DNA from 2 places in the Actinomadura sp. 6N118 genome. Region 2 is predicted to be linked to the other one. Evidence: riboswitches for the same ligand, from Rfam matches in the RefSeq annotation. Region 2 holds a riboswitch; the other holds the start of a gene.
The links. A riboswitch is a leader RNA that binds a small molecule or an ion and turns the genes downstream of it on or off. The one in region 2 is predicted to bind glycine.

Region 1: it holds a riboswitch for glycine, as region 2 does, so the genes downstream of both, gcvT (glycine cleavage system aminomethyltransferase GcvT) here and gcvP (aminomethyl-transferring glycine dehydrogenase) in region 2, are expected to answer to the same signal.

Annotation. Positions count from the first base shown of each region.
Region 1 covers NZ_JBIRAZ010000006.1:236,616-252,420, forward strand. The annotation lists gene ACH34W_RS17500 (thiolase family protein) at 126-1,289, shown strand; gene ACH34W_RS17505 (winged helix-turn-helix transcriptional regulator) at 1,355-1,852, shown strand; gene ACH34W_RS17510 (hypothetical protein) at 1,858-2,094, opposite strand; gene ACH34W_RS17515 (hypothetical protein) at 2,132-2,302, opposite strand; gene ACH34W_RS17520 (hypothetical protein) at 2,591-3,007, shown strand; gene ACH34W_RS17525 (L-serine ammonia-lyase) at 3,091-4,464, opposite strand; gene glyA (serine hydroxymethyltransferase) at 4,540-5,799, opposite strand; gene gcvH (glycine cleavage system protein GcvH) at 5,802-6,191, opposite strand; gene gcvT (glycine cleavage system aminomethyltransferase GcvT) at 6,244-7,332, opposite strand; glycine riboswitch at 7,494-7,590, opposite strand; gene ACH34W_RS17545 (3-oxoacyl-ACP reductase) at 7,637-8,401, opposite strand; gene ACH34W_RS17550 (aldehyde dehydrogenase family protein) at 8,438-9,799, opposite strand; gene ACH34W_RS17555 (glutamine synthetase family protein) at 9,839-11,194, opposite strand; gene ACH34W_RS17560 (amino acid permease) at 11,241-12,779, opposite strand; gene ACH34W_RS17565 (FadR/GntR family transcriptional regulator) at 12,933-13,685, shown strand; gene ACH34W_RS17570 (M50 family metallopeptidase) at 13,849-15,162, shown strand; gene ACH34W_RS17575 (PLP-dependent cysteine synthase family protein) at 15,203-15,805, opposite strand, start outside.
Region 2 covers NZ_JBIRAZ010000013.1:222,785-238,589, reverse strand. The annotation lists gene ACH34W_RS31690 (molybdopterin oxidoreductase family protein) at 1-330, opposite strand, end outside; gene ACH34W_RS31685 (NUDIX domain-containing protein) at 616-1,116, shown strand; gene ACH34W_RS31680 (hypothetical protein) at 1,182-1,424, shown strand; gene ACH34W_RS31675 (nitrate/nitrite transporter) at 1,578-2,960, shown strand; gene ACH34W_RS31670 (maleylpyruvate isomerase N-terminal domain-containing protein) at 2,987-3,709, opposite strand; gene ACH34W_RS31665 (plectin) at 3,924-4,340, opposite strand; gene ACH34W_RS31660 (TetR/AcrR family transcriptional regulator) at 4,461-5,027, shown strand; gene ACH34W_RS31655 (DUF5999 family protein) at 5,466-5,669, shown strand; gene ACH34W_RS31650 (alpha/beta family hydrolase) at 5,859-6,473, opposite strand; gene ACH34W_RS31645 (PPOX class F420-dependent oxidoreductase) at 6,528-6,944, shown strand; gene ACH34W_RS31640 (tetratricopeptide repeat protein) at 6,960-8,099, opposite strand; gene gcvP (aminomethyl-transferring glycine dehydrogenase) at 8,240-11,119, opposite strand; glycine riboswitch at 11,188-11,297, opposite strand; glycine riboswitch at 11,298-11,392, opposite strand; gene ACH34W_RS31630 (YbhN family protein) at 11,682-14,156, shown strand; gene ACH34W_RS31625 (MerR family transcriptional regulator) at 14,153-14,752, opposite strand; gene ACH34W_RS31620 (bifunctional nuclease family protein) at 15,067-15,537, opposite strand; gene ACH34W_RS31615 (MerR family transcriptional regulator) at 15,679-15,805, opposite strand, start outside.

The sequences.
Region 1 (15,805 bases), on a different contig from region 2:
GGCCCTCGAGCTTTTTTATGGGCCAGTGGGTTGTATTTTCCAACTTACTTCGATTACGGTCGGGCGTGGTGTAGTTAGTTGGTTTTTCAAACCCACTTGGGTTTCCACACCCACAAGGAGCAGTCATGCGGGACGCGGTGATCGTGGAGGCCGTGCGCACGCCGGTCGGCAAGGGCAAGCCGGGCGGGGCGCTGCATGCCGAGCATCCGGTGGACCTGCTGGCCCGGACGCTCCAGGCACTGGTCGAACGCAGCGGGATCGACCCCGCGCTGGTGGACGACGTGATCGGTGGCGTGGTGACCCAGGTGGGCGACCAGGCGATGAACCTCACGCGCTCGGCCGTGCTCGCCGCAGGGTTCCCCGAGAGCGTGCCCGCCACGACCGTCGACCGGCAGTGCGGCTCGTCCCAGCAGGCCGCGCACTTCGCCGCGCAGGGCGTGATCAGCGGCGCGTACGACGTCGTCATCGCGTGCGGTGTGGAGTCGATGTCGCGCGTGCCGATGGGGTCGGGCGTCCTGCCGGGCAGCGATCCGTTCGGCCCCGGCGTGCACGCCCGTTACCCGGAGGGCCTGGTCGGGCAGGGCATCAGCGCCGAGCTCATCGCCGCCCGCTGGAAGCTCTCCCGCACCGACCTCGACGCGTTCGCGTACGAGTCGCACCGGCGTGCCACCGCCGCCTGGGAGCGCGGCGAGTTCGACCGCGAGGTCGCCTGGACGGGCCAGCGCGACGAGACCGTGCGGCCGGGCACCTCGATGGAGGTCCTCGCCGGGCTCAAGCCCGCCTACTACCACCCGTCCTACGCGGAGCGTTTCCCGGAGATCGGGTGGCAGGTCACCGCGGGCAACGCGTCCCCGATCAACGACGGCGCCGCCGCCCTGCTCATCATGAGCTTCGACGCCGCCATCCGCCTGGGCCTGCGGCCGCGCGCCCGCTTCCACACGTTCGCCGTCGCCGGGGACGACCCGCTGCTCATGCTCACCGCGATCGTCCCGGCGACCGAGAAGGCTTTGGCCCGGGCAGGGCTGGCCCTTTCCGACATCGACCTCTTCGAGGTGAACGAGGCGTTCTCCCCGGTCGTCCTGGCCTGGCAGCACGAGACCGGCGCCGACCTCGACAAGGTGAACGTCCGGGGCGGCGCGATCGCCATCGGCCACCCCCTCGGCGCCAGCGGAGCCCGCATCATGACGACGCTCCTGCACACCATGGAGGACCGCGCCGCACGCTTCGGCCTCCAGACCATGTGCGAGGCCGGGGGCCTGGCCAACGCCACCGTCCTCGAACTCCTCTGACCCGACCCTCCACTGCGCGCGAGGTCGGTCGGAGAACCCAACCGACCTCGCCTAGGCTGGCTGCCATGCCCACCCACCCGTCGAAGCCCGCCCACGCATCGAAGAAGGACGCATCGAAGAAGGACGCGCAACCGCGTGAGTGTTCCGTCGCCGATGCCCTGCAGATCGTGGGTGAACGGTGGACGCTCCTGGTGATCCGCGAGTTGCTCTACGGCGTCCGCCGCTTCGACGGGATCGCGCGCAACACCGGGGCGTCCCGCGACATCCTCACGGCGCGGCTGCGCAAGCTGGAGGGCGCGGACATCATCCGCCGCGAGCTCTACAACGAGCATCCTGCCCGGTACGAGTACCACCTCACCCCGGCGGGGCGTGAGCTGAGCGATGTCCTGTCCGTGCTCATGAAGTGGGGGGACCGTCACGTCAACGCCGCGGATCCACCCGTCCGCTGGATCCACACGTGCGGCGAAGTGCTCGATCCGGTCGTCGTCTGCAGCCACTGCGGAAGGCCCGCTCGTGACGGCGGCACCCCGACCGGGCGCGGCGCGCTAGCTCAACTCACATAGCTGGCTCAACTCACATGAAAGGTGAACGTCACGTCCTGCGGAGAGCCCTTTGACTGCGGCAGTCCTTGGATGTGGACCGTAGCCTTGCCCGCCCGCACGGGGGCCACAGCCCACTCCGTGTAGCCCGGATCGACGATGTAGTTGACCTGGTTCAGCCGTACGGATCCACCGAGGACCCTCGGCTCCTGCCAGACCCACCCATGGCTCAGCCGGATGCTCAGCCCAGGCGAGCGAACGGTCACCTCCCGCCCGCTATCCCGCTCAGTAAGGACCGTGCTGTTAGGCGCAGAGGTGCCTGGTGCAGAGCTGCCCGGTGCGGAGCTGCCCGGTGCGGAGGTGGCGGGAGCCGGGGTAGTGGGAGCAGCGGTGGCGGGCGCCGAGGCGGCGGGCGCGGACTGGGGTGTGGTTGCGGTCTCGTCCCCGCCAGAACAGCCCAGAACGCCAGCGCAAGCGATGAGCAGTACTGCTGGAAGCGGGGACCGCATGGCGCCCAATGTAATCCCTGGACGAGATGACCACCACGCTCCGACCCGGCCGTCCTGATCCCCTCGCAATGCAAATGCCGTGGTTAAACATACCAAAATGGTATCGCTACCAATTGGCCGATGCCGGGATAAAAAAATGATCTTGGGTCTTGTATTCTCAAGAATGCCGCTCCTAGACTCGCCACAACCGGCAAGATCATCAACACGGCGAGAGGATGCATTCATGAATTACCGCCGTCTCAGCCTTGTGACCATGACGTCAATCGCGGTTGGTGCGGCCACCATCGTTCCGGCCGTTCAGGCCAGTGCGACGCCGGCCGCTCCCCATACGACAGCCAAGAGCTCCGCCAATAGCTCCGCCAAGAGCTCTGCCAAGGCCAGTGCAGATTCCACGGTCAGGATCCAGCAGAGGTCCAGCTCCAAGTGCAAGTCGCCCAAGGGCAAGAAGATCAACGTCTCCTACCAGCCGGGCTGGTTGAGCACCACGTTCTACTTCAACAACCACTGCAAGCAGAGGCGCGCATTCAAGGTCATGGGCGTCACCGGCCAGAAGCCTCCCAAATTCGGCACGGTTGCGTGTATTGCGGTGAACGCCAAGACGAAGGGGCGCAAGAAGGTCCGGCACCCCGGATACTCCGTCACGCACATCAAGTTCATCAAGAAGTGCTAGCGCACTGACGGGCTCGCCTGTCCGAACGCGCTCATGGCCGCCTTCAAGCAGTTGAAGGCGGCCATGTGGCGTCTATCCCGCGGTCAGCACTCGATGACGTTTACTGCAAGGCCGCCTCTTGAGGTCTCTTTGTATTTGTCGAGCATGTCGCGGCCGGTGTCGCGCATGGTCTTGATGGCCTTGTCCAGGGAGACGAAATGGCTGCCGTCGCCGCGGAGGGCTATGCGGGTGGCGCTGATGGCCTTGTTGGCGCCTACCGCGTTGCGTTCGATGCAGGGGATCTGTACCAGGCCGCCGATGGGGTCGCACGTCAGGCCCAGGTTGTGCTCGATGCCGATCTCGGCGGCGTTCTCCACCTGGGCAGGGGTGCCGCCCATGACCTCGGTGAGGCCGGCGGCGGCCATGGAGCAGGCGGAGCCCACTTCGCCCTGGCAGCCGACTTCGGCGCCTGAGATCGAGGCGTTCTGCTTGAAGAGGACGCCGATGGCGCCGGCGGTGAGGAGGAAGCGGACCACTCCTTCGTCGGACGCGCCGGGGACGAACTTCGCGTAGTAGTGCAGGACTGCGGGGATGATCCCGGCGGCGCCGTTGGTCGGGGCTGTGACGATCCGGCCTCCGGCGGCGTTCTCCTCGTTCACGGCCAGGGCGAAGAGGGTCACCCAGTCCATGACATGGAGGGGGTCGGAGGGTTCCTCGCAGGTGAGCTGGCGGTGCAGTTGGGGCGCGCGGCGGCGGACCTTGAGTCCGCCGGGCAGGAGACCCTCTTGGGTGCAGCCTCGGGTGACGCACTGCTGCATGACGCGCCAGAGAACGATGAGGTTCTGTTTGATTTCCTGCTCGGTGCGGCCGAAGGCCTTCTCGTTCTCCATCATGAGGGCGGAGATGGAGAGGCCTGTTTCGTGGCAGCGGTCCAGGAGCTCGACGGCGGTGTCGAACGGGTGGGGGAGGGCCGTGTCGTCAGACTTGATGCGGTCGGCGCCGGTGGCGTTCTCGTCCACGATGAAGCCGCCGCCGACCGAGTAGAAGACCTTGCTGCGGAGCTCGTGGCCGTCCTGGGAGTACGCGGTGAAGCGCATGCCGTTGGGATGGCCGGGGAGCGATTTCTTACGTTCGAAGATCAGGTGCTCGTTGACCACGAAGGGGATCTCATGGTGCTTGAAGAGGGTCAGGGTGCCGCTTTCGCGGATCGCCTTCAGGCGGGCGTCCACTGAGTCGACGTCTACCAGTTCGGGTTTGTCGCCCTCCAGGCCGAGGATGACGGCCTTGTCGCTGCCGTGGCCCTTGCCGGTGAGGCCCAGCGAGCCGTAGAGGGTGACGTGGACGGTCGCCGTCTTCTCCAGGATGCCGTCGCGGTCGAGGCCGCGGGCGAAGCGGTGGGCGGCGGCCATCGGGCCGCCGGTGTGCGAGGAGGACGGGCCGATCCCGATTTTGAAGAGGTCGAAAACGCTGATCGCCATGGGTGCCACCTCGTTGTAGCGGCTCCCCGCCGGGTGGCCCGGCGGGGAGTCTGCGCACTACAGGTTGGGATACAGCTACAGGTTGGGGTACAGGGGGTGCTTGCCTGCCAGCGCCTTGACGCGGGCCGACAGCACCTCGGAGTCGAACGACGGCTGGAGGGCCAGGGCGATGACGTCCGCCACTTCGCGGAAGTCGTCGGAACCGAAGCCCCGGGTGGCCAGCGCGGGTGTGCCGATGCGAAGACCCGAGGTCACCATCGGCGGGCGCGGGTCGTTCGGCACCGCGTTGCGGTTGACGGTGATGCCGATGGAGTGCAGGCGGTCTTCGGCGTCGCGGCCGGTCAGCTCGGATTCCACCAGGTCGACCAGGACGAGATGGACGTCGGTGCCGCCGGTGAGGACCTGCACGCCTGCCTTGGCCGAGTCTTCGGCGAGCAGGCGGTCGGCCAGGATCTTGGCGCCGTCGATGGTGCGCTGTTGACGGGCCTTGAACTCGGGTGAGCCGGCGAGCTTGAGGGCCACGGCCTTGGCTGCGATCACGTGCTCCAGCGGCCCGCCCTGCATGCCGGGGAAGACCGCGGAGTTGACCTTCTTGCCGTACTCCTCGCGGGCGAGGATCAGGCCGCCCCGGGGACCGCCGAGGGTCTTGTGGGTGGTGGTCGTCACGATGTCGGCATGCGGGACGGGCGACGGGTGCAGCCCGGCGGCGACGAGGCCGGCGAAGTGCGCCATGTCGACCATCAGGAGGGCGCCCACGGAGTCGGCGATCTCGCGGAAGGCCGGAAAGTCGAGCTGGCGGGGGTACGCGGACCAGCCTGCGACGATCATCTTGGGGCGGTGCTCGGCGGCCAGGGACGCGACCTCGTCCATGTCGACCAGGCCGTCCCCGGAACGCACGTGATAGGGCACCACGTTCAGGGTCTTGCCCGAGTAGTTGAGCCGCATGCCGTGCGTCAGGTGCCCGCCGTGCGCCAGGTCGAGGCCGAGGATCGTGTCGCCCTGCTGCAGCATCGCGAAGTAGACCGCGGTGTTGGCCTGCGCCCCGCTGTGCGGCTGGACGTTGGCGTGCTCGGCGCCGAACAGCTCCTTGGCCCGGTCGATGGCCAGCTGCTCGGTGACGTCGACGTATTCGCAACCGCCGTAGTAGCGCTTGCCGGGGTATCCCTCGGCGTACTTGTTGGTGAGAACGGAGCCCTGGGCTTCGAGGACGGAGACCGGGGCGAAGTTCTCCGAGGCGATCATCTCGAGGGTCGACTGCTGCCGGTGCAGCTCCTGGGCGACCGCCTCGGCGACCTCGGGGTCGACCGCTGCCAGCGGGTCGTTCAGGATGGTCATGCTCAGCTCTCCTCGATCAGCTTGGTGTAGGCCTCGGCGTCGAGCAGGTCGCCCGGCTCGTCGCTGACGCGGACCTTGAAGATCCAGCCCTCGCCGTACGGGTCGTCGTTGATGACCTTGGGCTCGTCGATCACGGCGGAGTTGATCGCGGTGATCTCGCCGCTGACGGGGGAGTATAGATCGCTGACCGACTTGGTCGACTCGACCTCGCCGCAGGCCTCGCCCGCCTCGACGGTGTCGCCCTCGCCGGAGCTCAGCTCCAGGTAGACGATCTCGCCGAGCGCGTCCGCGGCGTGCTGGGTGATGCCGACCGTGACGATGCCGGCCTCGCTCTCAAGGCCGGACACCCACTCGTGCTCTTCGCTGTAACGGAGCTGCTCCGGAACGCTCACGATGTTTCTTCTCCCAGATTCAGGTCTCAGTGAGGACTCGGGTCTACAGGTCTCAGGAACGCTTGTAGAACGGCAGGGTGACCACGTCGACAGGTTCCTGCCGGCCGCGGACGTCCACCGCGAGTTCGGTCTCCGTGACGCCGCTGTCGACGTACGCCATGGCGATCGGCTTGCCCAGTGTGGGTGACGGCGCCCCGCTCGTCACGACTCCGCACGGCGTGCCGTCGGACGTGACGACCTGGTAGCCCTTCCTGGGTGCTCGCCGGCCGCGCGCGACCAGCCCTACCAGCGTACGACCCGGAGGTGTCTGGGCCTGCGCGGCCAGGGCGGCCTTGCCGACGAAGTCGCCCGGCTTGTCCAGCTTGACGACTCGGCCGAGGCCCGCCTCGTACGGCGAGGTCTCGGCGGTCAGCTCGTTGCCGTACAGGGGCATGCCCGCCTCAAGCCGCAACGTGTCACGCGAGGAGAGCCCGCACGGAACGACCCCTTCGACCTCGGCCAGCGCCCGCCAGAGAGCGACGGCGTCCCCGGAGTCGACGAACAGCTCGAAGCCGTCCTCGCCGGTGTAGCCCGTCCGCGCGAGCAGCGCGTCGACCCCCGCCACCTTGGCCGCGAAGATCGCGTAGTACTTGAGCTCAGGCAGCGGCGCGTCGGTGAACCCGGCGAGGATCTCCTGCGCCTTGGGTCCCTGCAGGGCGATGAGGGCGTACGCGTCGGAACGGTCGTCGACCCGCGCCTCGAACCCCTCCGCCCGCTCGACCAGCGCGTCCCGGACCACCGCGACGTTGGCCGCGTTGGCAACGACCATCCACGTCTCGTCCGCCAGCCGGTAGACGATCAGGTCGTCGAGCACGCCGCCGTCCGGCGCGCAGATCATCGTGTAGCGCGCCTTGCCCACCGCCATCGGCGACAAGTTGCCGACGAGCGCGTGGTCCAGGGCGGCCCCGGCCTGGGGCCCGCTGAGGAAGATCTCGCCCATGTGGGAGAGATCGAAGAGCCCCGCGCCGGTGCGCACCGCGGCGTGCTCGGCCGTCTCGCTCGCGTACCGCAGCGGCATGAGGTAGCCGGCGAAGTCGACGAGGTTCGCCCCGAGGCCGGAATGGACGTCGAAGAGCGGCGTCTTCTTGGGGTTGGCGGACATTGGGTCGGCTCCTTGTTCGCGGGCGCGCGTGATCTCCATGGTCCCACTCGCGCACCGGGCTCGGCGGTGCCTCCCCCTCTGTCATCGGCGCCTGAGAGCTTCACCCCGAGGGGCTTTCACCTTCGGCGGGGGACCAGGGGTCCCCGCTTTCCAGAGGTCGCCTCGTCCGTGCGGTCCGTGGGCCTGAGAGGTTCCGGGGAGGATTTGCTCCTTCGGCGTCCCTGGCCGGCTGCCAGGGCACTCTCCCGCACGGGATCATCGGCTGCGCCCCAGGCTAGCAGCGCTTTATGTCCCGGACCACTGGTCAGACCGGGGTGACGTAGGCGCCAGAGATGCCGCCGTCCACCAGGAACTCCGAGGCGGTGATGAACGAGGCGTCGTCGGAGGCCAGGAAGGCCACGGAGGCGGCGATCTCGGTGGCTTCGGCGAAGCGTCCGGCAGGGATGTGGACCAGGCGGCGCTCGGCGCGTTCGGGGTCCTTCGCGAAGAGCTCCTGGAGAAGGGGAGTGTTGACAGGGCCCGGGCAGAGGGCGTTCACGCGGATGCCCTCACGGGCGAACTGGACGCCCAGCTCGCGCGACATGGCCAGCACGCCGCCCTTGGAGGCGGTGTAGGAGATCTGCGAGGTGGCCGCACCCATGACCGCCACGAACGAGGCGGTGTTGATGATCGAGCCCTTGCCCTGCTCGCGCATGTACGGGATCACGTGCTTGCAGCACAGGTAGACACTCGTGAGGTTGACGTCCTGGACGCGCTTCCAGGCGTCCAGGCCGGTCTCCAGGATCGAGTCGTCGTCCGGCGGGGAGATGCCGGCGTTGTTGAACGCGACGTCGATGCGCCCGTAGGCGTCGTGGGCCGCCTTGTAGAGCGCCTCCACCTCCGCCTCGGACGTGACGTCCACCTTGACGAAGAGGCCGTCGATCTCGGTCGCGGCGGCCTTCCCCGCGGCCTCGTCGAGGTCGGCGATCACGACCTTGGCGCCCTCCTCGGCGAAGCGCCGGGCGGTCGCCAGGCCGATCCCGCTGGCCCCGCCGGTCACGACGGCCACGCGGTCCTGCAAGCGCTGCATCTCTCTCCTCGGTCTATAGGGATTCAGGGTGGCGGTTCAGTCTGTGGCGATGAAGACGTTCTTGGTCTCGGTGAAGGAGTCCAGGGCGTCCGGGCCGAGCTCGCGGCCGAGGCCGGACTGCTTGAACCCGCCGAACGGGGTCCAGTAGCGGACGGCCGAGTGGGAGTTGACCGACAGGTTCCCGGCCTCGACGCCGCGGGCCATGCGGATGCCGCGGCCCAGGTCGCGCGTCCAGATCGAGCCCGCCAGGCCGTACGGGGTGTCGTTGGCGATCCGGACGGCGTCGGCCTCGTCGTCGAACGGGACGACGGTCACGACCGGCCCGAAGACCTCCTCGTGCCAGGCGGGGAGGGTGTCGTAGGCGGGCGTGGCCAGGACGGTGGGCGGGAACCAGAAGCCGGGGCCGCCGGGCGCCGTCCCCCGGAAGGCCACGGCGTCCTCGGGGACGTACGAGGTGACCTTGGTGCGGTGGGCTGCGCTGATGAGCGGGCCGACCTCGGTCTTCGGATCCCCCGGATCACCGACGACGACGTTCTGGACGGCGGGTTCGAGGAGCTCCATGAAGCGGTCGTAGGCGGTGCGTTCGACCAGGATGCGAGAACGCGCGCAGCAGTCCTGCCCCGCGTTGTCGAAGACGGCGTACGGCGCCGTGGCCGCGGCCTTCTCGAGGTCGGCGTCGGCGAAGACGATGTTGGCGTTCTTGCCGCCGAGCTCCAGCGTCACCCGCTTCACCTGGCGGCCGGCGGCCGCCATGATCTGCGTGCCGACGCGGGTGGAGCCGGTGAAGACGATCTTCTGGACGTCCGGATGCTCGACCAGCCGGGCCCCGGCGACCGGACCGGCGCCGGGCAGGATCTGGAGGACGCCCTCGGGGATGCCCGCCTCCAGAGCCAGCTCGCCGATCCGCCGGGCGGTCAGCGGGGTCAGCTCGGCGGGCTTGACGATGACGGCGTTGCCCGCCGCGAGGGCGGGCGCCATGCCCCACGCCAGGATCGGCATGGGGAAGTTCCACGGCACGATCACGCCGACGACGCCGAGCGGCTCGGCGAACGTCACGTCCAGGCCGCCCGGCACGGGGATCTGCCGCCCGAACTGCCGTTCCGGCGCCGCCGCGTAGTACGTGAGGACGTCGCGGACGTTGCCGGCCTCCCAGCGGGCCTGGCCGATCGGGTGTCCCGCGTTGGCGACCTCCAGCGCGGCGAGCTCGTCGACATGGGCGTCCACGGTGGCGGCGAAGGCACGAAGGAGCCGGGCCCGGTCGTCCGGTGCCACGGACCGCCACATCTGAAATGCCCGTTTGGCGCATTCCACAGTGGCGTCGGTCTCCGCGGCCGACGCCAGCCGCACGGTCTCGACGATCTTCTCGGTCGCCGGGTTGATCACATCGAAGTCGGTCATGGTCCCTCGGTCGCCCTCCCGATCAGCTGCTCGTCCCGATCACAGGCGTTCGAAGCCGCGGCGCAGCTCCCAGTCGGTGATCGCCCGGTCGTAGGCGTCCAGCTCGACCCGGGCGTAGTTGGCGTAGTGGTCGACGACCTCCTTGCCGAAGGCCTCCTGGGCCAGCGCGCTGCGGTTCCAGTCGTCGGCCGCGTGGCGCAGCGTCCCGACGACGGTCTCCGCCTCGCTGGCGTAGGCGTTCCCGGTGTACGCGTCCTCAAGCGGCAGCTCGTTCTCGATGCCGTGCAACCCGGCGGCGATCAACCCCGCGACCGCGAGGTAGGGATTGACGTCGCCGCCGGGAACACGGTTCTCGATGCGGAGGGACGGGCCGTGGCCGACGAGCCGGAGCGCGCAGGTGCGGTTGTCCACCCCCCACTTGATCGCCGTCGGCGCGAACGAGCCCGGCTGGTAGCGCTTGTAGGAGTTGATGTTCGGTGCGTACAGCAGGGTGAAGTCGCGCATGGCCGCCTGCTGGCCGGCGATGAAGTGCTCGCCGATCTTGGACAGCCCGTACGGGCCGTCGCCCGCCATCACCAGTTCCCCGTCCGTGCCCCTGATGGAGATGTGGATGTGGCAGGAGTTGCCCTCACGCTCGTCCGGCTTGGCCATGAACGTGATCGACATGCCCTCCTGCGCGGCGATCTCCTTCGCGCCGGTCTTGTAGAGCACATGGTTGTCGCACGTGGACAACGCGTCGGTGTAGCGGAACGCGATCTCGTGCTGCCCGAGGTTGCACTCGCCCTTGGCCGACTCCACGTACATCCCGGCGCCCGCCATGCCGTTACGGATCCGCCGTAGCAGCGGCTCGACCCGCGAGCCGCCGAGCAGCGAGTAGTCGACGTTGTACTGGTTGGCCGGGGTGAGGTCCTTGTACGACTTGCTCCAGGCTTGCTCGTACGAGTCCTGGTAGACGATGAACTCCAGCTCCGTGCCGATGTACGCGCCCCATCCCCGTTCGGCCAGCCGGTCGAGCTGGCGCCGCAGGATCTGCCGGGGCGAGGCGAGCACCGGGGCGCCGTCCTCCCAGACCAGGTCGGCGAAGACCAGCGCCGCGCCCTCCTGCCAGGGGACGCGCCGCAGCGTGCTCATGTCGGGCCGCATGACGAAGTCGCCGTAACCCCGGTCCCAGGACGACATGTCATAGCCGTCCACGGTGTTCATGTCGACGTCCACGGCCAGCAGGTAGTTGCACCCCTCCGAACCGTGCCCGGCGACCTCCTCCAGGAAGTAGCGCGCCGACAGGCGCTTGCCCTGGAGCCGGCCCTGCATGTCGGTGATCGCGATGATGACGGTGTCGATCTGGCCTGCCTCGGCCTCGACCCACAGTTGTTCCAGGCTGAGCGATGGGGGCACGGAGCCACCTTCCGTTAGTCGGCCAGCCGGCTAGCTGACTAACTGTCTAGCCGACGGACTTCAGATCTTCCTCGATGGCGGCGAGCTCCGCCGCGCTGCCCTGCACCTTCGGTCCCGTGAACCAGCGGCGCGCCGAGACCAGCCACCACACACCCGCCCCGCCCAGCACCACCAGGACGGCGAGAGGCGCGTAGTTGAAGGTGTCCTTGGTGATCGGGTTGACGGGCGGCAGCATGAACAACACCGAGATGAACACGACCCAGACCACCGCCACGATCCCGATCGGCCGTCCCCACTTGCCGAGGTGCCAGGGACCGCGCTGGAACCGGTCGCCTTGCAGCAGCCGCAGGAACGTCGGGATCACGTACGCGATGTACAGGCCGATCACCGCGACGGACGTGACGGCCAGATAGGCGGTCTTGTTCCAGATCGCCGGCAGCGCCAGCACCCACGCGCCGCCCGCCGCCAGCCAGATCGCGTTGGTGGGGGTACGGGTGCGCTTGTTGATGGCGTGCCAGATCCTCGAGAACGGCAGCGCGCCGTCCCGCGAGAACGCGTAGATCATCCGGGAGTTGGCGGTGACCGAGGCCATGCCGCAGAAGAACTGCGCCACGAACGAGACGAGGATCAGCAGCTTGCCGGTGGTCTCCCCGGTCGCCGCGACGAAGATCTCCGCCGGGCCGCCGGTCAGCGACTTGTCGTAGTCCTGGATCGCGAACGTCACGCCGAGCAGCAGGATCCAGCCGGCGACCACCGACACCAGCACCGAGTTGACGATGCCCTTGGGGCCGCTGCGCGCGGCGTCCCGGGTCTCCTCGGTCATGTGCGCGGACGCGTCGTACCCGGTCATCGTGTACTGGGCGAGCAGCAGGCCGATCAGCGCCGCGTACCCGCCGTACTGCCAGCCGGTGCCGTTGACGAACTCGGTGAACACGAATTCCGCCGACTGGTGCTTCGCCGGTTTGACCACCAGCACCCCGACGACGACCGCGACCCCGACGACGTGCCACCAGACGCTGACGTTGCCGAGCAGCGCCACCAGCTTCACGCCGAACTGGTTGATCAGCGCGTGGGCCGCCAGGATCACGGTGAAGAGGATGAACGTGTGCCCGAGCGACACCGAGTACCCGAACTGCAGGTCGAGCAGCGGGTTCAGGAACGCCGCCGAGCCGTAGACGATCGCCGCCGTGACCGCGACCTGGCCGATGAAGTTGAACCAGCCGGTGAACCACGACCACGCCGCGCTGTTGGACGGCGCCAGCTTGGCCGCCCAGTAGTAGAGGCCACCCGCCGTGGGATAGCTGGAGCACACCTCGGCCATGGCGAGCGCCACGAGGAGCGTCATGGCGCCGACGAACAGCCAGCCCCAGGTGATCACGACGGGCCCGCCGCCGGACAGGCCGATCGTGTACGAGGTCAGGCAGCCGCTGAGCACCGAGATGATGGTGAACGAGACCGCGAAGTTGGAGAAGCCGGACATCGAGCGGTTGAGCTCTTGGGCGTAGCCCAGCTCGTGCAGCCGCTTTTCGTCATCGGATAGGGAATCGGGCGTGGGCGAGGACGCCTTGTGCTCGTCGATGCTCACGAGCGCCTCCTAGCAGTCCGTACGAAGCCGTGCGGGGGATTGGGCTAATGTCAGACCATTAGTGGTTAAGAGCACGTTCGCGTCAAGACCTCTGACCACGCGAAACAGACATGTAACGTGGCTCCCGACGTTCGGGGGCGGCGGAGGGCGGCGATGCTGGGCGACACCGGGGAGTCCTCACCCGCACCGGGCGCCGTGGGGATCAGTGCCGTGTTCCGTCCCGTCCGGGCCGGGAACGCCTTCGAGGAGACCGTCGAGCGGCTGCTCCAGGTCATCAAGCTGGGCGTGGTCGGCCACGGCGAGCGGCTGCCCCCCGAACGTGAGCTCGCGCCACGGCTCGGCGTGAGCCGGGTGACGCTGCGGGAGGCGATCCGGGCGCTCCAGCAGGAGGGGTACGTGGAGTCGCGGCGCGGCCGCGCGGGCGGCACGTTCGTGACCTACCGGCCGCCCCGGCCACGCCGCGGTGATCTCGCCCGGGTCGCGGCCGGGCACGGCGAGCAGCTCACGGACGCGCTCACGTTCCGGATGGCGGTCGAGACCGGGGCCGCCATCCATCTCGCCTCCACCGGCCTGGAGCCCGCCCAGGCGGCTCGCCTGCGCGCGGCTCTGGAGGCGGTCAACACGGCGAACGAGGCGGACTACCGGCGGCTGGACACCCTCTTCCACCTCACGGTCGCCGACCTGACCGGCTCGGAGCTGCTGTCGGCCGCCTGCACCGACGCGCGGATGCGGGTCACCGACCTCCTCAACGCCATCCCGGTCCTGCAACGCAACATCGAGCACGCCGCCGGCCAGCACGCCGCGATCGTCGACGCCGTCCTGGCCGGCGACCCCGAAGCCGCACGCCGGGCCGTCGCCGAGCATCTGGAGGGCACCGCGGCCTTGCTCCGCGGCTTCCTCGCCTAACCTCAGCGGGCTCCATCGGGTGTTGTGCTCCGCGCCTTCTTGCCCAAGTTTGTGGGCCGCAAAGTGAACTCGTACGCGGTCGCCGTGCGTTTCCCATAACGTACGCTGAACGGGTCGTTGGAGATCACGAGCCGCCGGAAACTCACGAGGGGGACGCGCACGCATGGAGTGGCTGCTCTGGGTGGCAGGTGTGCTCGGGTTCTTCCTGTGCCTCATGGGGTCCATCGCGCTGCACGAGCTGGGGCACTTCACGTTCGCCAAGAAGTTCGGCGTGCGGACGACCCAGTTCATGGTCGGCTTCGGGCCGACGATGTGGTCCAGGACCAAGGGTGAGACCGAGTACGGGATCAAGTGGATCCCGCTGGGCGGCTACATCCGCATGATCGGGATGCTGCCGCCGCGCAAGGGCGACGCTCCCGGCCAGGTGCGCCAGATCAGCACTGGCCCGTGGCAGGGGCTGATTGAGTCCGCCCGCGGCGCCGCACTGGAGGAGGTCCGCCCCGGCGACGAGGACAGGGTCTTCTACGCCAAGAAATGGTGGCAGAAGCTCACCATCATGTTCGGCGGCCCGGCCATGAACCTGCTGCTCGCGGTGCTCTTCTTCGCGATCCTGATCATGGGCATCGGCCAGGAGAACCGCGTCGCCAGCCCCGTGGTCAGCGCGGTCAGCGAGTGCGTCGTCCCGGCCGCCCAGGCGACCGCGCAGTGCCCGGCGGGCGCCACGCCCACCCCGGCCGCCAAGGTCGGCATCAAGCCCAACGACCGCTTCGTCTCGTTCGCCGGTCAGAAGATCGAGAACTACCCGCAGTTGCAGACACTGATCCGCGACTCGGCCGGCAAGACCGTGCCGGTGGTGGTCGACCGCGGCGGCCAGCAGGTGTCCCTGCAGGTCCCGATCATCAAGAACCAGATGCCCGACCTCAAGGACGAGACCAAGACCGTCACGGTCGGGTTCCTCGGCATCACGCCGCTGCAGCAGTACACCTACGACCGGCAGGGGCCGGTCGCGGTGGCCGAGCAGTTCGGCTCGATGACGGCGCACACGGCCGGTGCGCTGGTGCGCATGCCGCAGAAGATGGTCGGCGTCTGGCACGCCGCGTTCGGCGACGAGAAGCGCGATCCCAACGGGCCGGTCGGCGTCGTCGGGGTCAGCCGCCTGGGCGGCGAGGTCGTCGCCGCCGAGTGGCCCACCAAGCGCAAGATCGCGATCTTCATCGGCCTGCTCGGTTCGATCAACCTCGCGATCGGGATGTTCAACCTGGTGCCGCTGCTGCCGCTGGACGGCGGCCATATGGCCGGGGCGCTGCTGGAGGGGTTGAAGAAGTTCTTCGCCAGGCTCTTCGGCCGCCCCGACCCCGGCTACGTCGACGTCGCGAAGGCACTGCCCCTGACGTACGTGATGGCCGCCATCATGATCGTCATGGGCGGACTGCTGATCTACGCCGACCTGGTCAATCCGATTAAGCTCACGGGCTAGCCGTCCGGCGGGCCGGCCAGCCGAGCCGTCCGGCCCTTCCTCAGGCTTCCACCGGCATCTCGCCGGTCTTGTGGAAGGCCCGCAGGCTCTCCAGGTACGGCCCGACGACCAGGCCCTTCTCCGCCAGCCAGGCGTCCGAGCCGTACGTGTGGGTGTAACGTTCGGCGCCGTCGCAGATCAGCGTGACCACGCTGCCGCGTTCGCCGCGCGCCAGCATCTCGGCGATGAGCCCGGCCACACCCCACATGTTGGTGCCGGTCGAGCCGCCCACGCTGCGCCCGGTGACCTCGCTCGTCCAGCGCATCGCCGCGATGGACGCCGCGTCCGGCACCTGGACCATCCGGTCGATCACGGTCGGCAGGAACGACGGCTCCACCCGTGGCCGCCCGATGCCCTCGATGCGCGAGCCCACGGCCGTCCGGGACCGGTCGTCGTCCGCGAACCCGCCGAAGAACGCCGAGCCCTCCGGATCGACCACGGCGACCCGGGTCTGGAAGCGCCGGTACCGCGCGTACCGCCCGATCGTGGCCGAGGTGCCGCCGGTGCCCGCGCCGACCACGATCCAGGACGGCTCGGGGAACCGTTCCAGCGACAGCTGCTCGAAGATCGACTCGGCGATGTTGTTGTTGCCGCGCCAGTCGGT
Region 2 (15,805 bases):
GGCCTTCTCGTTGGTGAGGCCACCACCGCCGAAGACCGCGATCGCGTCCTTGCCGTGCGCCGCCTGCAACCGCCCGGTCTCGGCGGCGATCCGGTCGAGGGCCTCGTCCCAGCCGCACGGCTCCAGCGGCGCGCCGCGCCGCGCACGCATCAGCGGGCTGGTCAGCCGGTCCGGGACCGTCAGCATCTCCGCCGCCGTCCAGCCCTTCTGGCAGAGGCCCCCTCGGTTGGCGGGCACGTCCTCGCGCGGCGTGACCTGGACGGGGCTGCCGCCCAGGGTCATGCCGCACTGCAAAGCGCAGTAGGGACAGTGCGTCGGGGTCTCGGTCATGTCCCGAGAGTGTTCGGGGGGCATTTCACGCTTGCGTCCCGCTTGTGACCCGGATGTTAAATGCCGCTCACGCGCTTCCGTTCTCCAAGGTCAGACTGGTAGGACGTAGACGTGGCGCGCGGCGATCACGTGTCGAGCGTTGTCGGCGTCCACCAGGGCCCATTCGTCGCCGCCCGGCCCCATCCCGAACGGATTCGCGGTACCCCTCCGATCTCGCGTACGGAAGTGGTCCCGGTGTCCGGCTGCGTCCGCGCGGCCCCGGCCGGGGCCGCTTAACCTCGGTCTATGCCCGACCTTGCTTACTATGCCTCACTGCCGCGCACCCGCGGCGCAGCCGCGGCCCTCCTGCTCGACGACCTCGGGCGGGTCCTGCTGGTGAAGCCCACCTACAAGGAGGGCTGGTTCCTGCCCGGCGGGGTCATCGAGGACGGCGAGTCGCCCCTGACCGCCTGCGTGCGGGAGTGCCAGGAGGAGCTCGGCTTCGTGCCCCGCCTGGACGGACTGGTCTGCGTCGACTGGGGGTCCCCCCGCGGCGGCGTGGACGCGGTGAACGTGTTCGTCTTCGCCGGTGTCATCACGGCCGACCAGGCCGCCGCCATCCGGCTGCCCGCCGACGAGCTCTCCGACCACGTCCTGGTGGCCGTCGAGAAGATCCCCGAGCTCGCCCCGCCGCATATCGCCCGCCGCATGGAACCCAGCCTGCGCGGGCTCGCCGAGCGCCGGGCGATCTACCTGGAGGACGGCCGGGAGCCCTCCTTCGTCGCTCTGGGTGACGGCGAAGGATAGAACCCGCGGCAGGGTGGGTAGATCGCGTACGGAACTGACGGATGGGAGAAACGGAGGGACCGTCGATGGCAGCCTGTGAGGTCTGCGGCAACGACTACGCGATGAGCTTCGAGGTGCACGCGCAGGGGGCGGTGCACACCTTCGACTCGTTCGAGTGCGCGATCACCCGGATGGCGCCGATCTGTGAACACTGTGAGTGCCGGATCCTCGGCCACGGAGTGGAGGTCGACCGGCGCTGGTACTGCTCGGCCCACTGCGCCCGCAGCGCCGACCCGCGCCGGGCCGAAGCGCTCGTCGATCACGTGTGACCTGGCGCTGAGCAGGGCGGCCGGGCCTCGCGCCCTCACATCACGCGCCGGGCGCGGTGCAGCAGAGTTATCACTGTCGCATTACGTGAAACACACCGGCGAAACTCGCGGCTCCTAGCGTCGGCCACGCAAAGCCACCGACGAGGAGTCCCGATGACCGTCACGACCGAAGTCACACAGAAAGGCCGCGGGCGGCCACTGACCCGGATCAAGGGTCACTGGATCGACGACTGGCGGCCCGAGGAGCCCGAGTTCTGGGCCAACGGCGGCGCCAAGGTCGCCCGCCGCAACCTGATCTTCTCGATCTTCTCCGAGCACATCGGGTTCTCGGTGTGGACACTGTGGTCCGTGCTGGTGCTGTTCCTGGGTCCGGCCTACGGCATCGACCCGGCCGGCAAGTTCATGCTCACCGCCGTCCCTGCGCTGTTCGGCTCCGTGCTGCGGATCCCCTACACGTTCGCCGTCGCCAAGTTCGGCGGGCGCAACTGGACGATCTTCAGCGCGGCGCTGCTGCTGGTCCCCTCGGTGCTGGCCGCGTTCCTCATCGAGCCGGGCGTCTCGTACTCCACGCTGGTGATCCTCGCGGCGATCGCCGGTGTCGGCGGCGGCAACTTCGCCTCGTCGATGGCCAACATCAACGCCTTCTACCCGCAGCGTCTCAAGGGCTGGGCGCTCGGCATCAACGCCGGCGGCGGCAACCTCGGCGTCGCCGCGGTGCAGCTCGTCGGCCTGCTCGTGCTGGCCACCGCGGGCAAGGACCACCCCGGCCTGGTCGCCGGGATCTACATCCCGTTCATCGTGCTGGCCACCCTCGGCTCGGCGCTCTTCATGGACAACCTGTCGCAAGCCCGCAACGACAAGCGCGGGATGCGCGACGTGAGCAGGGACCCGCACACCTGGATCATGTCGGTGCTCTACATCGGCACGTTCGGCTCGTTCATCGGCTTCGGCTTCGCGTTCGGACAGGTCCTGCAGGTGCAGTTCAAGTCCGACTTCCCAACGCCGATCGACGCCGCCTACCTCACGTTCCTGGGCCCGCTGCTCGGTTCGCTGATCCGTCCCTTCGGCGGCGCGCTCGCTGACAAGCTCGGCGGCGCCAAGGTGACCTTCTGGAACTTCGTCGCGATGGCGGCCGCCGCGACCGTGGTGCTGATCGCCTCGCAGCAGAAGTCGCTGGCACTGTTCCTCACCGGCTTCATCCTGCTGTTCGTGTTCAGCGGCCTCGGGAACGGCTCGACCTACAAGATGATCCCGGCGATCTTCCGGGCGAAGGCTGAGCTGGGCGTCGCCAACGGCGGCGACGCGGGCGCGGCCGAAGTCGAGTCCCGCAGGCTCGCGGCCGCCCTGATCGGGATCGCGGGAGCGGTCGGCGCGTTCGGCGGCGTGCTGGTCAACGTGGCCTTCCGGCAGTCGTTCCTCACCTACAAGACCGGGGACGGCGCCTACATCGCCTTCATCGCCTTCTACGCCCTGTGCTTCGCACTGACCTACGTCGTCTACATCCGCACGCACAGCAGGAAGCTGGTCGGAGTCTGATCCAGCACAGTCTGATCTCCAGCCGGTCAAGCGCGCCGGCCGCGTACCCGGCGACGTCCGGGCGCGGCCGGCGCGCCGCGTGTCGCGAGGCTGGGCGCCTCCTGAGGGAGATGAGGGCGAACTGCCTCCTCCACCGGCCAGCCCGGTGACCGGCCCGAGGAGCGCAGCACCGCCTCCCAGGCGTCTCCCGGGGCCAGCGGCAGGTGCGGGACACCCCAGTGCCACGCCGAGACGAGCAGCTCGGGGTCACGCGGCCGGTAATCGGCCCCGATCGCCCTGGCGAGGTCCCAGGCGTGCAGGTGCCATTCGACGCAGGCGGCGCCCGCGTGGTCGCCCACGGTGTACTTGGTGCCGCGATAGATCAGATGGGTGCGGTCCCACATGTCCGGCATCAGGTCGGCGTAGGCGCCGGCCGACACCGTGAACGCCATGATGCGCGACGGCCCGGGTTCGGGGGGCAGGACCGCGAGCTCGGTCGCGTTCTGCCGGGCCTGCTGGCGGATCAGGACCGCGGAGGCGGCGTCCTGGGCGAACAATTTGGCCAGCCGGCTGTCGGGCGAGTCCTGGAGGTATTCCAGGAAGTTCTCCGCGACGCAGCGGAGGTGACCGGCCAGGTCGCAGGCCAGCCAGTCCGTGCACGGGGTCGGCACGTTCCAGTCGCCGACCCTGTCCGCCAGCGACCGGATCGCCTGTACTCCGTCCTGATAGGACTCGAGTACGCGATGCCGATCAGGCGGCGTGCGCTCCACGTGACTTCCCCCCGCGTTAAGAGCACCGTGATGTTCGTACGGCCCTGACGCCGGGCGCTCCGGCCACGCCGGCACGGTCCTCCCCCCGCGGCCGGTGCGGGAAGCCCCCCGGCGATCCCCGAGAAGGTAGATTCTCAGAACTCGGCGGCCGGTGCCACCCGGTGTGAATGCTGTGTCGCGAAGCCGCGACCGGAGCCACGGCCCCGGCGGGCGCTCAGACGGCGGTCGCAGGCCGGACGCGGAAGGCCATCCGGTGCTGCTCGCGCGCGGTCCGCAGGCGGTCGACCTCGCCGGTCAACGGCGTGACGGCCGGGCGCGCCTTGGCCTTGCGGCGGGCGATCTCGGCGGCCCGCCTGGTCTTGGGATCCGCCGACTCCGAGACATAGGTCTTCGTCCCGGCGGCGGCCCTCTCAGCGGCCTCGGCGGCCAGCAGCACCTCGGTCAGGGCCTTGTCGAAGGCGATGGCGAGCTCGTGCAGCTCGGTCTCAGTGCCCCCCTCGGTCTCGGCGGTGCGCAGCGCCTTCTCCGCCTCGGCGGCCTCGGCCAGCCGGTCCTTGTAGGTGCCCGCGAGCCGCTGGTCGGCCTCGTACATCTCCATGACTTCCTTGTTCACACGGCGGCCCAGCGGCATGGGGTGACTCCTTCGAATCCCGGCGTTCCAGATCCAGCTCCGGGTAAGCGTACGCCCAGGCCCCGGCGTGTCGCGGCGCGGGACGCCCAACTCGCGCCCTTTACGCAGTAAGGTCAGGTCATGGTCCGACAGCCGGCGATCAACGCCCAGAACCGCGCACCCCTCAGCATCGAGCGCATCATCGAGGCCGCGCTGCAGATCGTGGACGGCCAGGGGCTCGGCCGCCTCACGATGCGGCGTCTCGGCGACGCCCTGGAGGTGGAGGCGATGGCGATCTACCACCACCTCCCCCGCGGCAAGGAACAGCTCCTGGACGGCCTCGTCGCCCACGTCGCCATCGCCCCCGCCGAGACGCGGGGCGCAGCGGGCTGGCGCGAGGCCCTGCGCGGCTGGGCCCGCGTCTACCGGGCCCGGCTGCTCGACCACGCCGGGGTGCTGCCCCTGCTGGTCACCCGCCGCAATCCGGCGGCCCTCGCCACCACGACCGCCTCGCTCCAGGAGGCGCTGCGGCTGGGCGGGATCCCTGAGGCGGCGGCAGCCGTCGCCGCGCACACCCTGCTCGGGTACGTCATCGGGCACGCGGCGCTGGAGGCACGCGGCACGCCGGACGGCTCCGGCGAGACGGTCGACTGGAACGCCCGGTTCAACGGCGGGCTCGACCTCATCCTGGCCGCCATCAACCCCTGACGCCGCCGCCTCCCCTTGGTAGCCGGTAGTACCGGTGGCATCTGGCCGCAATAGGTCTGCTCCGGCGGGAACTCCACCTCATGCTCCAGCCGCTCGGGCAACTCGGTCATCGCCCGGCCGGCGCCCGGATCGGCCGCCCGGCCGCCCGGGAACAACGCGTCGTCGAAGCAGGCTGCGAACAGCCGCACAGGCCAGGACGCGAATCAGGGTGAATCGTTTGTCCGGCGGACGGCGTGTCGTTCTCCACCCTTAATCGATCAAGCGGAACATAATGAGTGGCACCTCAGGGTGAGGCGGGTCACAGCCATCCGGTACCCCGGTACCAAAGCACAACCGTCCCAACGGGCTATGGCCGCGACGATGCGAACCGCATCACACTGGGGAACGTCATAAGGACGACACCAAACCGCACCGAAGTTGAAGACCGGAGGCACGCTGATGTGCCCGCACCAGCCACCATGTCCCTCTCCTGACGGACCGAACCGCGACGCCGCGCGGACGATCGTGCACCACCCCGAGCAGGGGTGGAGCCTGCTGTGCAACGGCGTCGTGCTCTTCGAGGACACCGGTGAGCTGCTGCCCGACGGGGAAGTCATCGCACCGCACCGGCCGACGGATCTGATCGCTCCGTCTGCCGCCTGAACTGTCCCATACGGGGGACTAGTCCAAACGGGTGATCATCCTCGGGGGCAAGCTCACCTGCCCGAGACCTCTGGGCCGACTCGCGGCCCAGAGGGGCACGACCCCTCAGTTCGCATGACCCTCAGTTCGCACGACCCGCTACGACGCCCGCTCCGTGCGGGCGTCTCTTGCTAGGTGCGTGCGGCGCGGTCAGCGGGTGCCGCTGGAGCGGATGCCGCTCCAGCGGCGCAGCCACGGCTCCGCGGCGGCGCCAACCGCGGGCGGATCCTTCGTGAGATCGTGCCGCTCGCCCGCCAGCACGACGACCTCCGCGGCGTCCGCCGGATCGGGGACGCCGAACGGGTCGCGGTCGCCGTTCACGACGAGGACCTCGACCCCCGCCGAGCGCAGCTCGTCCGCGCGCGACCGCTCCGGATTGCGCGGCGGGTGCAGCGGGAAGGCCAGCGCGATGACCCCGGCCGCGTCTGCGGCCCGGGCGGTCCTGCACGCCACCCGTGCCCCGTTGCTGCGCCCGCCTTGAACGAGCGGCACGGCGCCGTGGCGGTCCCGCAGCAGCTTCATGACCTCTAGCCAGGCCTCATCCTGCTTCACTGCAGGTCCGGGCGCGCGGCGGCCCGCCAGCCGGAACGGCTGCATCACGCGCGCGACGGCCCCGCCGAGGGCGAGCGCGACGTCCCGGACGGCCAGCAGATCGGGGGCGTCCACTCCCCCGTTCGACCCGTGGGTCAGCACCAGCAGGAACGAAGGGTCGCCGACCTCGTCCAGGGTGACCTCCGCCGGGCCGTGGGCCGTGACGATCCGCATGTGACCAACCGTAGCCACCGGGCACCGGTGCGGCAGACTTGCCCCATGGTAAAGATGACGGAAAGTGAATGGCGAGCCTTCGTATCCGAGGGGACCCGCACCGGGAAGATCGGGCTGACCCGCAAGGACGGCAGCCCGCACGTGACGCCCATCTGGTTCGTGCTGGACGGCCCCGACCTGGTGTTCAACACCGGCAAGGACAGCCTCAAGGGCCGCATCCTGCGGCGTGAGCCGCGAGTGGTGATCTGCGTGGACGACCAGGAGCCGCCGTTCTCGTTCGTCCTCATCAAGGGAGAGGCGACGCTGTCGGACGACCTTGACGAGATGCTCACCTGGGCGACGGCCATCGGCAGCCGCTACATGGGTGAGGACAGGGGCAAGGAGTTCGGCGAGCGCAACGCGGTGCCCGGCGAGTACCTCGTGCGTGTGCGGATCGACAAGGTCGTCGCCGAACGCGACGTCGCGAACTGATCCCTCCGAGGTCGGTCAGGCGTCGGGCCGGCCGGGCGGCGGCGACTGGGCGGGCGTGCCCGTCGCCATCCGCAGCCGCTCGGCGAAACTCTCGTGAAGCAGCGGACCCCAGAGGTAGTCGCTCGGCACTCTGATGGCCCGGCCCAGCAGGTCGTGGGTGTCGGCGTGCGCGGGCTCCGCGGCTGGGCCGTCGGCGTATCGGACGGCGAGCAGCGCGTACATGTGGTCGAGGGCGCCGAAGGCCTCGCCCGCCACCGCGGGGAGCGAGCCGTCCGACACCGCCGACTCGACCACCGGCTCCCACCACAGGTCCGCGGGGTCGGCGTCCTCGTCGTCACCGCCGAAGTCGCGGCGGAGGCGTGCCCGCACCTGGCCCGACACGCCCGGGTCGGAGAGGCCCCGGCGCCAGACCTCGCGTGCCTCGTCGCCGCGCCCGCGCAGCGGCAGCGTGCGCGCGAGCAACTCGGTGGCCAGCGGCCCGACCTCCGGATCGGCGACGGCGTCATCGTCACCGAGGGCCGCCCCGAACGCGCCGATGGCCTGGTCGAGGCAGGAGATGCCGAGGGCCACCGCCAGCCGGGCGTAGGCGTACGGGGCGGACTCCCGGTCGATGACCTTCAGTCCCGCGGTCAGGACGCGCTGGGCGCGCGCCGGCTCGCCGCGTTCGAGCAGCCGCTGGGCGAGGTCGTGAGCGGCCACCGGGCCGTACTCGCGATCCCCGGTCCCGATCGCCTCCTCCCAGTGCCCCCGCGCGGTCTCGAAGTCGCCCGCGTCGTCGGCCAGCCGTCCCAGTGCCAGGAAGGCCGGCGGCAGGTAGGCGGGATTGCCGAAGTCGACCACGACCTGCCAGGCGCGGCCGGCCTCCAGGTGCTCGCCGGCCCGTTCGTGGGTGAGCGCCAGGTGGTAGGCGGCCCGCGGCCCGTACTCGGGGTCCGCGGTCGAGATCGCGACGCGGTCGGCCTCCCGCGCCCCCGCCACGTCCCCGGAGTCGTCGAGGACGACCGCCAGCCCGAGCGCGGCCTGCGCCCGCACCGGCGTGTCGCCCAGGGCGAGCACCTCCTGGAACAGCAGGGCGGCCCGGTCGGCCTCGCCGTTCTCGGCGAGCCGCCGGGCCTCCTCGCACAGCCGAGCCGGATCGTCAGGCGTCTTGCTCATGCGGCAGCCTTCTGGGGGTCCGAATGGTCCCCAGAGCCTATCGAGACCGGCCCCTCCGTCCCGGGACGACACCCGGATCCGGCCAAGAACGATCACAGATTCCGAAGCCGCGTCACGGTCAGTCCTCGAGCGCCTCCGGCTCAGTCCTCGAACGCCTCCGGCGGGGGGCAGGAGCACACCAGGTTGCGGTCGCCGTACGCCTGGTCGATGCGGCGCACCGGCGACCAGTACTTGTCCTCCCGCAGCGCCGGCACCGGGTAGGCGGCCTCCTCGCGGGTGTAGGAGTGCTTCCAGTCCTCGGTGATGAGGCTCGCCGCGGTGTGCGGGGCGTTCTTCAGCGGGTTGTCGTCGCGGTCGAACGTGCCGTCCGCGACCCGTTCGATCTCCCGCCGGATCTCGATCATGGCGTCTGCGAACCGGTCGAGCTCGGCGAGGTCCTCGCTCTCGGTCGGCTCGATCATCAGCGTGCCGGCGACCGGGAACGACAGGGTCGGCGCGTGGAAGCCGTAGTCGATCAGCCGCTTGGCGACGTCCTCGGCGGTGACGCCGGTCTCCTTGGTGATCTTGCGGAGGTCGGCGATGCACTCGTGCGCGACCAGGCCGTTCCGCCCGGTGTAGAGGACCGGGTAGTGCGGGGCGAGCCGCGCGGCCAGGTAGTTGGCACCGATGATGGCGCTCTCGGTGGCTTCGCGCAGGCCGTCCGGGCCCATCATCGCGATGTACGTCCACGAGATGGGGAGGATGCCGGCCGAGCCCCACGGCGCGGCCGAGATCGGCCCGACACCGGTCTCCTGGGGTCCCGCCTCCGCCCGCAGCGGGTGGCTGGGCAGGAACGGCACCAGGTGCTCGCGCACGCCGACCGGGCCGACGCCGGGACCGCCGCCGCCGTGCGGGATGCAGAACGTCTTGTGCAGGTTGAGGTGGGAGACGTCGGAGCCGAACTCGCCCGGCCGGGCCAGGCCCACCAGCGCGTTGAGGTTGGCGCCGTCGACGTAGACCTGGCCGCCCGCGTCGTGCACGGCCTTGCACACGTCCGCGATGGTCTCCTCGAAGACGCCGTGCGTGGAGGGGTAGGTCACCATGATCGCGGCGAGCTGCCCGCGGTGCTTGCCGATCTTGGCGTGCAGGTCGTCCAGATCGATGTTGCCCTGGTCGTCGCACTTGACGACGACGACCTTCATGCCCGCCATGACGGCGCTGGCGGCGTTGGTGCCGTGCGCCGAGGACGGGATCAGGCAGATGGTCCGGTCCTGGTCGCCGCGGGAGGCGTGGTAGCCGCGGATGGCCAGGAGCCCGGCCAGCTCGCCCTGCGACCCGGCGTTCGGCTGGACCGACACCCGCGCGTAGCCGGTGAGCTCGGCGAGCCAGTCCTCCAGCTCACCGATCAGCTCCAGATATCCCTGGACCTGCTCGACGGGCGCGAACGGGTGGATGTCCGCGAACTCGGGCCAGGTGATCGGCTCCATCTCGGTGGTGGCGTTCAGCTTCATCGTGCAGGAGCCGAGCGGGATCATCGACCGGTCCAGCGCGATGTCGCGGTCCTGCAGCCTGCGCAGGTAGCGCAACATCGCGGTCTCGGAGCGGTGCGCGTGGAACACCGGGTGGGTGAGGTACGGGCTCTCCCGGCGCAGCCCCTCGGGGATCACCTGTGCGACCGTCTCCGACGGCGCCTCGCCCAGGCCGAACGCGGCGAGCACCGCGGCCACGTCGGAGGCGTCGGTGGTCTCGTCACACGCGATCGCGAGGTGGTCGTCGTCGACCAGGCGCAGGTTGCGGCCGTTCTCCAGGGCCTTGGCGAGGATCTCCCGGGCCCGGCCGGGCACCCGCGCGAGGACGGTGTCGAAGAAGGTGTCGTGGACGACCTCGGCACCCGCCCGGCGGAGCCCGGCGGCGATCTCGGCGGCGTGCCCGTGCGTCCGTTCGGCGATGGCTGCCAGGCCCTCGGGGCCGTGGTAGACCGCGTACATGCTCGCCATGACGGCGAGCAGCACCTGGGCGGTGCAGATGTTGCTGGTCGCCTTTTCGCGCCGGATGTGCTGCTCGCGGGTCTGCAGCGCCAGCCGGTAGGCGGGGGCGCCGTCCGCGTCGACGGACACGCCGACCAGGCGGCCCGGCAGCTGCCGCTGGATGCCCTCGCCGACGGCCATGTAACCGGCGTGCGGGCCGCCGAAGCCGTACGGGACGCCGAACCGCTGCGACGAGCCGACGACGATGTCGGCACCCGACTCGCCCGGCGGTCGCAGCAGAGTCAGCGCGAGCAGGTCGGCCGCGACGACGACCCGGGCGCCGCGCTCGTGGGCGGCGGCGGTGACCGGCTCCAGGTCGCGCACCGCGCCGGAGGCGCCCGGGTACTGCAGGAGCACCCCGAAGAAGTCGCCCTCGGGCAGGCCGCCGGACAGGTCGGCGGTGACCACCTCGATGCCGAGCGGGACGGCGCGGGTCCGGATCACCTCGATCGTCTGCGGCAGCGCGTCGGCGTCGACCAGGAAGGAACCCGGGTCCTTGCGCTTGGAGACCCGGTGCGCGAGGGCCATGGCCTCGGCCGCGGCGGTCCCCTCGTCCAGCAGCGAGGCGTTGGCGACCGGCAGCCCCGTCAGGTCGCTCACCACGGTCTGGAAGTTGAGCAGCGCCTCCAGCCGCCCTTGGGAGATCTCGGGCTGGTACGGGGTGTAGGCGGTGTACCAGCCGGGGTTCTCCAGGACGTTGCGCAGGATGACGCCCGGCGTGTGCGTGCCGTGGTAGCCAAGGCCGATCATGGAGCGGACGACGGTGTTCTTCACGGCCAGCTCGCGCAGCCGCGCGAGGGCCTGCGGCTCGCTCAGCGCCGCCGGCAGGTCCAGCGGCCGGCCGGTCCTGATGACGGCGGGCACCGCGTCGTCCATCAGCGCCTCGGCGCTCGAATAGCCGATGGCCGCCAGCATCCGGGACTGGTCGTCGGGGGACGGGCCGATGTGCCGGTCGGCGAACGTGGACCGTGGGTGTTGCGGCGACGCCACCGGGGCGAAGTACTGGGCGGTCATAGGGGAATCCTCCTGGGCTGCTGCGGTCGCTCAGGGCCACCATCGGCCCGCGCTGGCCCGATGGCCGGTCTCCCCCTCTGTCATCGGCACCTGAGAGCTTCACCCGCGGAACGGGGTTTCCCCTTCGGTGAGACGTCAACCCCTCCATCGAGGGGACGACGCCTGCTTTCCAGAGGTGCCTCGCCCAGCGGTCCTTTTGCCTGAGAGGTTCCGGGGAGGTTGCCCCTTCGGCGCTCCACGCTGGCGGCGTGGAGTCTCTCCCGCACAGGGTCGACGGCATGTCCTAAGGGAACTCTATCCAAAGAGGACGGAAACGATCGACGCGGCCCGCGGTCCGGCGGCGCGCGGCCCGCGGTCCGCAGTCCGGGCCCATGATCGGCCGCGCTGGACGGTGAGTACGATATCCACAGCTCACAGAGCCACGGGCGGCCGGGAGCCAGGGGGCGAGACCAATAGGCGAGTCGGGTGGGGCTGCGCGGGGCAGGACGGCATGCCCCGCTCGACGAGGCGGCGCCGGTTCTGGGACGCTGATCACAGTGAGAGTTCCGGACGGTGGTGCGGCATGACACAGGGCGTGACGCACGGCACAACAGAGGGCGTTCCCGAGGCCCGGAGTGAGGCGCCCGAGCCCAGGCAGGGCGCCGCCGTCGGCGTGCCCGTGGACGAGCCCGCCGGGCCCGACCGGATCCGCCGCCCGGTCGACGCCATCCGTTTCCTGGCCGCCGTCGCCGGGCTCGCCGCGATCCTGCTGCTGGTCTCGATCGCCAAGGGCACCACGACCGGTCTGCAGAGCGACATCGTCGGGGGCACCACGCATGCCCCGCGGTTCCTGCTGACCATGGCCACGCTGGTCTCCAGCTTCGGTGTGCTGGCCGTGCCGGTGGCGTTCGCGATCGAGCGCCTGTTCCACAAGGACGGGGTACGGGTCGCGATCGCCCTGCTGGCGGCGGTGATCGCTTTCGGCCTCACCATCGTCCTGGACGACTGGGTGGTCCCCGCGGCCCCCGGCGGCGTCCTGGACTCCCTCATCTGGGGCGGCACCGACACCGCGCCCGTGCACACCGACATCACCCCGGTCATCGCGTTCGTCACGGCCGTGGGCATGGCCGGCCGGACGCGCTGGCAGGCCGCCACCTGGGCGATGATCGGGCTGGCGGCGCTGACCGGGCTGACGGCCCTGTACGCCTCCGTGGCCGCGCTGGCGGCCACCTACTTCCTCGGCCGGGCCATCGGCCACGGCACGCTGTACGCCGTCGGCACGCCCAACCCCCGCCCGCCCGGCACCGCGGTCATGATCGCCCTGGCCAGGCTGGGCTTCACACCTCTCCACGCCCGCCGTGTCCCGACTCCGGCCGACGAGCCCCGCGCCTACGACGTGGCGGTCGAGCAGGCCGCCGGCCGCCCTCTCCCCCAGGGCGAATGGCAACTGCGGGTCACCGTCCTGGACCGCGACCAGCAGACCGCCGGGCTCTTCTACCGGGTGTGGCGCCTGGTCCGGCTCCGCGCCGCGACGCCCCGCCGCGCGCTGCGGTCGCTGCGCCGGTCACTGGAGCAGGAATCCCTGATGGCGTACGCGGTCAACGCCGCCAACGCCCGGACGCCCCGCCTGCTGGGGACCTCCGAGGTGGGCACCGAGGCCGCCCTGCTCGCGTACGAGCACGTCTCGGGCCGCACCCTCAACACGCTCGCCGACGACGAGATCACCGACGAGCTCCTGGCCGACATCTGGCGCCAGTTCCAGCGGCTCCAGGCGGGGCGCCTCGCCCACCGCCGGCTGGAGGGCGAGGCCATCCAGATCACCGAAGGCCGGGCGCATCTGATCCACCTGCGCGTCGGCGAGGTCGCCGCCGGTGACCTGGCGCTGCGCCTCGACCTGGCCCAGCTCCTCACCACGCTCGCCCTGCGCGTCGGGCCGGAACGCGCGGTCGCGACCGCCTCACCCATCCTCGGCGACGGCACCCTGGCCGGGGTCGTGCCGATGCTCCAGCGGGTCGCCCTCACCCGCGCGACCCGGGCCGCGCTGCGGCACGACAAGGATCTCCTGACCCGCATCCGCGAGCAGATCCTGCGCCTGAAGCCCGAGGGCGAGGCCCCGCCGATCCGGCTGGAGCGTTTCCGCCCCCGCACGATCGTCAGCATCGTGGCCCTCTCCTTCGCGGCCTACATCATCATCCCCCAGCTCAGCAGCGTCGATCTCGGCAATCTGCTGTCGGCGGCCGAGTGGTGGTGGGCAGCGGCCGGCCTGGCCGCGGCGGCCGCCACCTACGTGGCCGCCGCCTGGATGCTCATCGGCTTCGTGCCCGAGCCGCTCCCGCTCTGGCGCACGGTCCTGGTGCAGCTGGCCGCGTCGTTCGTGAAGCTGGTGGCCCCGGCCGCCGTCGCGGGCGTGGCGCTCAACACCCGCTACCTCCAGCGCTCCGGGGTCCGTCCCGGGCCGGCGGTGGCCAGCGTGGGCGCCTCCCAGCTGATGGGCATGGCCACCCACATCCTGCTGCTGGTCCTCTTCGGCTTCCTCACCGGCTCGACGACGAACGCCACCAAGGACCTGGCGCCGTCCCGGATGATCGTCATCGTCCTGCTGGCGCTCGCCGTCGTCGCCGGGATCGCGCTCACCATCCCCAAGGTGCGGCGCTTCCTCACGGCACGGCTGAAGAACATGTTCTCCGGCGTCGTGCCCCGGCTGGTGGACGTGCTCCAGTCGCCCAAGAAGATGATCACGGGGATGGGCGGCATCGTCCTGCTCAGCGCCGGCTTCGTGATCTGCCTGGACAGCTGCATCCGCGCCTTCGGCGGTGAGCTGCCGCTCACCACGGTGATCGTGGTCTTCCTGACCGCCAACGCGGTCGGCTCGGCCGCGCCCACTCCCGGCGGCCTCGGCGCCGTCGAAGGGGCACTGACCCTGGCGCTGACCCTGGCCGGCCTCAGCGCCGAGACCGCGGCGTCGGCCGTGCTGCTCTACCGCTTGCAGACGCTGTGGTTCCCGGTGCTCCCGGGCTGGGCCGCGTTCGCCTACCTGCAGCGCAAGGAAGCGATCTAACCCGTCTTGCGCACGCGCCGACGATGCGCCAGCTCGTCGTGCGGTTGATCGTCGTCATCGTCGGTCACGGCTCGTTCCCCCGGCAGCTCCGCGAGGCTGCCTTCGACCTCCTGCCAGACCCGCCCGAGGGCGATGCCGAAGACGCCCTGGCCGCCCTGGAGCAGATCCACGACCTCGTCGGCCGACGTGCACTCGTACACGCTGACGCCGTCGCTCATGAGCGTGATCTGGGCCAGATCGTTGACCCCCCGGTCCCGCAGGTGCGTCACCGCGGTCCGGATCTGCTGCAACGACACACCCGTGTCCAGGAGCCGTTTGACGACCTTGAGGACGAGGATGTCGCGGAAACTGTAGAGCCGCTGGCTGCCCGAACCGTGCGCGGCCCGCACACTCGGCTCGACGAGCCCCGTGCGTGCCCAGTAGTCCAGCTGCCGGTAGGTGATCCCGGCCGCGGAGCACGCGGTCGGCCCGCGGTAGCCGACATCCTCGGGCGGCGACGACACCTCGGTGTCGAAGAGCAGTCCCTGCTCTCCGGCACGCCGAGACGCCATGTGCCTATCGGGGGTCGCCTTGCCCTCGCCGCTGCTCACCGCCACGCGGACCTCCGGCTTCTATCAGCCCGCCGCGCTCCGTCAAGGGGGTTTGACGAATTACACCACGGGTGTTCCACCAGCACGGTAGGTGCCGGTCAGGGTGTGGTCAACGTTCGTCGTCGGCGCGTCGCATGCCCGGATGAACCGGCTTCACGTGGGCAAATTGCGCACCCCGCACCCCATGTACTCCTACCCAGGTGATTACCCAGCGGAAACAGGACCCTCACCAGCAATGCAAGATCACTCGGAACCGGGCATGACCTTGCATGCCCAAAAAGCTTTACCTAACCCGGAGGACCGCTGTTCGGCCTCGGACGCTAGCCCGCTCTCCCGAAGTCCTCAGGGGTGATGGTGTCGAGGAATTCGCGGAACTTCTCGACCTCGTCCTCCTGCTCGTCGGGGATGGCGACCCCGGCCTCTTCGAGGACGTCCTCGCTGGCGAAGATGGTGGCCCCGGTGCGCAGGGCCAGGGCGATCGAGTCGGAGGGGCGGGCGCTCACCTCGACGCCGTTGGAGAACACCAGGTCCGCGAAGAAGATGCCTTCGCGCAGCGCGATGATGTTGACCGTGCGCAGCTGGACGCTCAGGGCGTCGAGAACGTCGCGGAAGAGGTCATGGGTGAGCGGGCGTGCCGGCAGCACGCCCTGCTGGGCGAAGGCGATCGCGGTCGCCTCCACCGCCCCGATCCAGATGGGCAGGTAACGATCCCCGTCCGTCTCCTTCAACAGGACGATCGGCTGATTGGAGGGCATCTCGACCCGGACGCCGACGACCTCCATCTGCTTCACTGCGGCTCCCTGCTGGTCCTCGCTGTCTCGATCACCAATTGCCCAGATCGATTTCTGACCGAACCTTGTAGCCAACGTACACCCGACCCCCGACACGGGGGCGCGCGGACGGCGCGGCAATAACCTCCGGCGAGTCCATGATCAGGGGTCAAGGCTTTCGCGCAGCCCTGTGGCCAGCAGCGCAGCGTGCAGCCGGACCGACAAATCGGCGATCTCACGGGCCGCCTCGGCCGCCTGCTCGTGCGCGCCGGGGCTGCGGCGGCGCAGC